One region of the Vibrio toranzoniae genome, then DNA from elsewhere that is predicted to be linked to it. Evidence: predicted binding sites of a transcription regulator. Region 1 holds the regulator's gene; the other holds the start of a gene.
The links. Region 1 encodes CRP, which controls carbon source genes, mostly activating them, when cyclic AMP is high. Its sites were predicted from a motif close to TGTGANNNNNNTCACA; they were not measured.

Region 1 (3,664 bases):
AGACTATTACGCACAGTGCTCCGCTCTTCCTAAGCTCAATCAGATAAAACTACCGACACAGATCATTCACGCCAAAGATGATCCATTCATGACCGATGATGTTATTCCAAAATTCGTCCTCCCCGACAACATCGATTATCGACTGTTTCAAAAAGGTGGCCATGTGGGCTTTATTACCGGCAGTACGCTCAAACCTAGATTTTGGTTAGAAGAAGCATTACCCGCCTACTATGAAAGTCTCCAAGATTCGGCATAATGCCCGGACGTTATAAAAATAAGCTTAGCTTTGGTAAAGAGGGGGGAGTGGTAATGTCCACTAGACACACTCATCAACGTACCAATGAACATACTTATGAACATAAAAGAGAGAAGTATTTATGATCATCCCATGGCAAGACATCGCGCCAGAGACACTGGAAAACCTCATCAAAGAGTTCGTACTACGTGAAGGTACAGACTACGGCGACGTAGAGGTTTCATTACAGAACAAGATTGACCAAGTGAAACATCAATTAGCCTCGGGAGAGGTCAGCATCGTGTTTTCTGAGCTACATGAAACCGTTGATATCCAAGTCATAAAACGCTTCTAGGCTGCGCTTAGAAAGGAGCCGTGTTATAGTAAAAATCGATTGCTAACAAGTATGTTACTCAAACGACAAGGGTTGTCATGTCCGCTAAACATCCAATTATTGCGGTGACGGGTTCATCTGGAGCCGGCACCACCACTACCTCAGAAGCCTTCCGTAAAATGTTCAATATGATGGACGTGAAGGCCGCTTGGGTTGAAGGGGATAGCTTCCATCGCTTTACTCGACCAGAAATGGATGTCGAAATCCGCAAGGCACGCGCGCAAGGTAAACACATCAGCTACTTTGGTCCACAGGCTAACGATTTTGGCGCATTAGAAGAATTCTTCCATCAATACGGTAATGAAGGCACCGGTAAAGTACGGAGTTATCTGCACACCTTCGATGAAGCCGTGCCTTACAATCAAATGCCAGGTACCTTTACGCCATGGCAAGAGATCCCTGAAAATTCAAATGTGATGTTCTACGAAGGCCTACACGGCGGTGTAGTAGACGGAGACATCAACGTCTCTAAACATGTCGACCTGCTAATTGGCATGGTGCCAATCGTAAACCTTGAATGGATACAAAAATTCGTTCGTGACACACGCGATCGCGGGCACTCACGCGAAGCAGTAATGGACTCAATTGTTCGTTCAATGGATGATTATCTTAACTACATAACTCCTCAATTTTCGCGTACTCATATCAATTTTCAACGAGTGCCAACCGTAGATACATCCAACCCACTCAACGCCAAAGGGATCCCTAGTTTAGACGAGAGCTTCGTAGTTATACGATTACGTGGCATCAAAAACGTCGATTTCCCCTACCTTTTGGCTATGATTGATGGCTCATTTATGTCTCGCCACAACACGCTTGTGGTGCCAGGAGGAAAAATGAGTTTTGCTATGGAGCTCATTGTAAGGCCAATCCTGCAGCAACTCATCGAAACCGGCAAAATAGGTTAACGGTACGACATTCCTATTGATTACTTTTCATACCGTGATCATGTGCACAATTTTGCGTAAAAAATCGTAGCTTGGTCACGATTAAAATCAAGAAATAGTACCTGAAAAAGGATACTATTCTTAAACGAAACACAAGATAGCTTGCAGCACTCAACAAGTGCTCTTATCCTAACGAGTCAATCCAGGCTTAGCTAAAATACGGAAAGCAGCAAGCATACCCTGCAGAGGAAGTAAGATATTATGGTTCTAGGTAAACCCCAAACCGATCCAACATTAGAGTGGTTCCTTTCACACTGTCATATTCATAAGTACCCTTCAAAAAGTACTTTGATTCATGCTGGTGAAAAGGCAGAAACCTTGTACTACATTGTGAAAGGTTCTGTGGCAGTTCTTATCAAAGACGAAGAAGGTAAGGAGATGATTCTTTCTTACCTAAACCAAGGCGACTTCATCGGTGAGCTTGGCTTATTCGAAGAAGACCAAGAGCGTACTGCGTGGGTTCGAGCAAAATCTCCTTGTGAAGTCGCTGAGATTTCTTTCAAGAAATTCCGCCAACTTATCCAAGTGAACCCAGACATCCTGATGCGTCTTTCAGCGCAAATGGCAAGCCGCCTACAAGTAACTAGCCAAAAGGTTGGTGACTTAGCGTTCCTTGACGTAACCGGTCGTATCGCTCAAACGCTACTAAACCTAGCGAAACAACCCGATGCAATGACTCACCCTGACGGCATGCAAATCAAGATCACTCGTCAAGAAATTGGCCAGATCGTTGGTTGTTCTCGTGAGACAGTAGGTCGTATCTTAAAGATGCTAGAAGAGCAGAACCTAATTTCTGCACACGGTAAAACTATCGTGGTATACGGCACTCGTTAATCTCGATTAACTGAGCCAAAAATTTGAAAGCCACCAAATGAAAATTTGGTGGCTTTTTTGTTATCTAAAGATCTAAAGAGCAGATGCGAGATGCGAATGGAACACTTACAACTTCCAAACGCAAACTATCTCGAAGCGAAGCGCACCCGCATCCCTAGGGCAAAGCCTGTGCTCGAATCTTTCTTTAACCGTTGGTGCTTTCAAAAATCTTGTCAGCCGATGCTGCAACAAACCCGGTATAAAGCTCACCATTCGCCATCGCATAGCGCTTAGCAAACTCATAGAAGCCACCAGGAATCATCTCATTGCCTTCCACAAATGAAACTGGGACTTTGTCTGCCATTGTTGATGATTGCTCTAATAAGACCTCTGGAGAGCCTTTCACCTCACCTCCAGATGCATTGATCGTGAATCCCGACTCATTCAGATAGTCATTCACAACCTGCACTTCATCGAACTTATTTAACTGGTTCACACTCACCGTAAAGTGGTTGGCACCGTAACCATGAGCCGCTAGCCAAGACGCGTATTCACTCTCTTTTGCTAGCACTTGGAAATCAGCGAAGCTCAAATCCCAGAGACGACCACCAAACAAGAATTCATGACCTTGAAGCTGACTTGCGTCAACTTGCTCAACCAACTTAGCAACGATCTGTTGCAACTCACTTGAGCACTCTTCTACCTTCAACTCACTAATGAACACTTTCGGCTGCTTTGGATCTGGATGCTCGTAATGCTTAGCGACTAGCTTCTTGCTCTCAAACAGGTAATCGCCACACGCTTTATAACCTAACTCAAGGAAAGGCTTAGCCAGCGTTTCAATTCCCAGCGGAGCTACATTGAAAGTACGCAGTGCAATATGATCATTAATCAGCGCTTCGTCTTCTTTTAGCAACTGGTGTACTTTCTCAGCCGATGGGCACAGCCTGTGAATGTAATCATCCCATAGTGATTTAAAGAGTAGATCGGGCGTCATGGTGACTCCTTGTCAGAGGTTCTAGCAAGCTAGTAATTTGGATTAGAAAGGGAGTGGCTGAGACCCAAAGTCAGCAGCCATCAGCCTGTGACATACTTGTTCTATTATTATCTACCGCCCAATCTAGGTGTCGGACGTGATGGAAAAGGAAGCGATAACACCACTTCCCTATTTCCAATTTAACGAATGAGCTTAGTACTCATTAGCCTAAATTACAGCTCAATACCCGGGCTAAACGTTGCTGGAAGTTGAGTTTCACCACCTTCCATTGAAGCCAT
Region 2 (3,664 bases), on a different replicon from region 1:
TATTTAGCTCGCCCCAGATCTGTCAGTGGGCATCAAACCATCATGAAAGATTGGATGGTTCTGGTTATCCTATGGGGAAAACAGCTGAACAATTGGATCAACCCAGTCGGATTATTGCGGTAGTGGATGTGTTCCAAGCGCTAACTCAGTCTCGTCCTTACCGACAGGGCATGACATTAGAAGAGTCTTTAAACATGTTGGCTGACCTTGTTGAAAATCATAAGTTGGATCGAGAAGTGTTTGAGTGCCTAAAAAAACACTCGGAATACTGCTTTGAATTATCAACAGATAAAAGAATGTACGCGTTTTAGCGTTAGCGAGTACTTTTGGGGTGTGATGCCTTAAACCAATTTAGATGAAAATGACTCATAAGAAACAGAAAGCGATAGCCGAGGCTATCGCTTTTTTAATGGGGGTCTATCAGATCAATATCAGGATCGTTAGAGCAAGGTTAGTATCGTTTTAAGATCTCGATGATCGCTTGCGCTGTTTCCGCGGCGATAATGGCATCTATGTCATCATCATTTTGGAACAACTCTGATAGTGCCATAATAGTCTGGATATGGCTGTCTGAATCCATTGCCGCCAGAGTAATGGAAAGGTAAACGTCTCCGTTGTCTTCTGACTCTAAATCAACACCGTGTTTAAACACCGTCACTTGCAGTGATGCTTCGTTCACGCCATCTTCAGGACGAGCATGAGGCATTGCAATCTTTGGCGCTAGAACATAATACGCGCCAATATCTTTGTGCTTTTGCTTGATAGCTTCAACATAGCTAGCTTCGATTTTGTTGCTTGCTAGCAATGTTGAACATATTGAATTTGTTTAATAAATTTATTTTGCAACTGACCATTGTTTTAAATTTATAAGTAATTTTATCAATAATAACCCTACCAATATGTGAGTTGGTTTATGTAATGAGATTTATATAAATTATTGATTTAGCGAATGTTTGATGATTGATTAGATTTTTGTTAGAACACCACCTTCAAAACAATAAGATAGGTAAATATCATGAAAAAACTCGTCAGTTTGCTGCTCGTTGCAGTATCGCTTGGGCTTTCCGGCTGTGCAACCGTATTAACTGCGGAACAAAGTGCGCCGCAATTGAGTGTGGTTCCACAAGATAAAGCGCTGACTATTGCTGTCATTGATAAACGTCCATACGTTTTAGAACAAGATAAAGAACCAAAGTTTGAGGGAATCATTCGCAGTTCATTGGGGATACCTTATTCATACAATACGGCGACTCAGCAACCAATGTCTCAGTTTTTGACGGATAGGCTCGTTGCAGGCTTAAAGAAGCAGCAAGTGACGGTGGACTCAGTCGAAACGACACCAAACGAAGACATAACTAAAGTCGTTGAGCAGATGAAAGCGTTCGACAATAAATCTATGATGTTCGTTTTGAATGAATGGAAGTATGATTTCCACGCGTTCACAGACAACTCTTGGTACAACGTCAATGTAATTATTTATGATGAAGCCGGTAAGAAGTTACTGAGTAAAAACTTTCAAGGTGAGAATGATGTTCCGGATGGCGGCGCGATTATCAATGAGATGCAGCTTATCTACAAACAGCGTTTTGAAGAAATCTTCCAAGATGTTGAAGTAAAAAGTGCTTTACTAAACTAGTTACTGGTGCTCCTATTCTAGAAAAGCCACGTGCTGTGGCTTTTTAGCTAAATCATAGATCTAGTTAACTTATTTTTAACTGTCACGGTAGATCTCTCCGATAAGCACTCCGTTTTGCACGATTCTTAACCGCGCGAACGTTTGCGTTAAAAAATGTGATGAAAGTCTCACTTAACTGTTTATACTTCTCTTCCGGTTTTAAGCCGGTGCTTAGCCAATACAAGCCGTCACATGGATATGTGAATGACCCCACGGACCGGACCAGCTGCGTTCCACTGCTTGTATAAGGTGATTCTTACATGAACAACTCGTTGTTACATTCGCTAACTCTGTTAGCTCCTTCATCGCGTAGCGTGTTGCTTGCGGTTCTTTGTCCTGTTCCTTTGATGTCATTTGCTTGGCTCATGTTCACTCTATAAGGATTACTAGGACATATTATGAATATTCTATTTGGTTTTGTCGGTGTTATTGCACTGATTGCTTGCGCGTACCTGCTGTCTGAAAGTCGTTCTTCGATTAACTGGAAAACGGTCTCTCGTGCTCTATTACTTCAGATTGGTTTTGCTGCTCTAGTATTGTATTTTCCATGGGGACAGTTGGCGTTAACAAGCCTAAGTAATGGCGTTTCTAGTCTGCTTGGTTTTGCAGACGCTGGTATTGCTTTCCTTTTCGGTGACCTTGCCACTGAAGGCTTCATTTTCGCGGTTCGCGTACTTCCAATCATTATCTTCTTCAGTGCTTTGATCTCTGCGCTTTATTACTTAGGCATCATGCAGAAAGTGATTCAAATCTTGGGCGGAGCGGTGCAAAAACTGCTGGGAACAAGTAAAGCTGAATCTCTTGTTGCAACCGGTAATATCTTCCTTTCTCAGGGTGAGTCTCCTCTTCTTATTCGTCCATTTTTAAAATCTATGACTCGTTCTGAGCTGTTTGCTGTAATGGCTGGTGGTATGGCGTCTGTTGCGGGTAGTGTACTTGGTGGCTATGCAGGATTAGGTGTTGAACTTAAATACCTTATTGCAGCAAGTTTCATGGCGGCTCCAGGTAGCCTATTGATGGCGAAGATCATTGTCCCTGAGCGCAGCACACCAAGCGATTACGAACACATTGAGCTAGATAAAGCTGACCAAAGCAATGTGATTGATGCATTGGCAAGCGGCGCGATGAACGGTATGAAAGTCGCAGTGGCTGTCGGTACTATGTTGATTGCATTCGTGAGTGTGATTGCGATGGTGAACACGGGCCTAGAAAGTCTAGGTGAGACGTTCGGTTTTGCGGGTATTACGCTGCAAGCTATCTTCGGTTACCTGTTCTCGCCGCTAGCGTGGCTGATTGGTATCCCGAGTGATGAAGTGTTGATGGCGGGTTCTTACATCGGTCAGAAGATCGTAATGAACGAGTTTGTTGCTTTCATCGACTTCATTGAGAACAAAGCGCTGTTATCTGAACACAGCCAAGTGATTGTGACATTTGCTCTGTGTGGCTTCGCTAACATTGGCTCTATCGCGATTCAACTGGGTTCTATCGGTGTGATGGCACCTGAGCGTCGTGCTGAAGTAGCAAACTTAGGCCTGAAAGCAGTAGTTGCTGGTACGTTAGCAAACCTAATGAGTGCATGTTTAGCGGGTATTTTTATCCTGCTTTAAGCTCGGCTCAGTAAAAGCGATTAGATTCGTAAAAGCGGAGACCTTGCTTACGGAGTTTATGTAAGAAGGGTGTCCGCTTTTTTGTGCCTGCTTGTTAAGTTGATTCAGATTCAAACCACTACTTTCATTGCTCTGTCGTATGCTAGCCTCACTCGGAAGAGTAATAGAGCAAGCCCATTTTATTCGATATACTTGAATATCATTAGGTTGCGATTAATTACATTCAGTTTCGGTCAAGAACATCCGGTTTCGATTTAGAACATTCGGTTTCGATTTAGAACATTCGGTTTGACCAGAACAAAAGCAACCAAGTCCAATAAATCAAAGGTCTCCCCATGAACATGCGCGTTCTTATCGGTCTTATCACTGCCTTTATCGGCTT

Region 2: the regulator CRP is predicted to act here: its motif matches at 1,791-1,806, upstream of OCU50_RS16865 (NupC/NupG family nucleoside CNT transporter).

What each region holds. Positions count from the first base shown of each region.
Region 1 is NZ_AP025514.1:2,849,735-2,853,398, forward strand. It holds gene OCU50_RS12990 (hydrolase) at 1-256, shown strand, start outside; gene OCU50_RS12995 (YheU family protein) at 378-590, shown strand; gene OCU50_RS13000 (phosphoribulokinase) at 668-1,537, shown strand; gene crp (cAMP-activated global transcriptional regulator CRP) at 1,778-2,410, shown strand; gene OCU50_RS13010 (DUF1338 domain-containing protein) at 2,595-3,386, opposite strand; gene astD (succinylglutamate-semialdehyde dehydrogenase) at 3,599-3,664, opposite strand, start outside.
Region 2 is NZ_AP025515.1:551,189-554,852, reverse strand. It holds gene OCU50_RS16880 (HD-GYP domain-containing protein) at 1-311, shown strand, start outside; partial or broken gene OCU50_RS16875 (PTS sugar transporter subunit IIA) at 452-814, opposite strand; gene OCU50_RS16870 (YajG family lipoprotein) at 1,016-1,636, shown strand; gene OCU50_RS16865 (NupC/NupG family nucleoside CNT transporter) at 2,074-3,282, shown strand; gene OCU50_RS16860 (hypothetical protein) at 3,618-3,664, shown strand, end outside.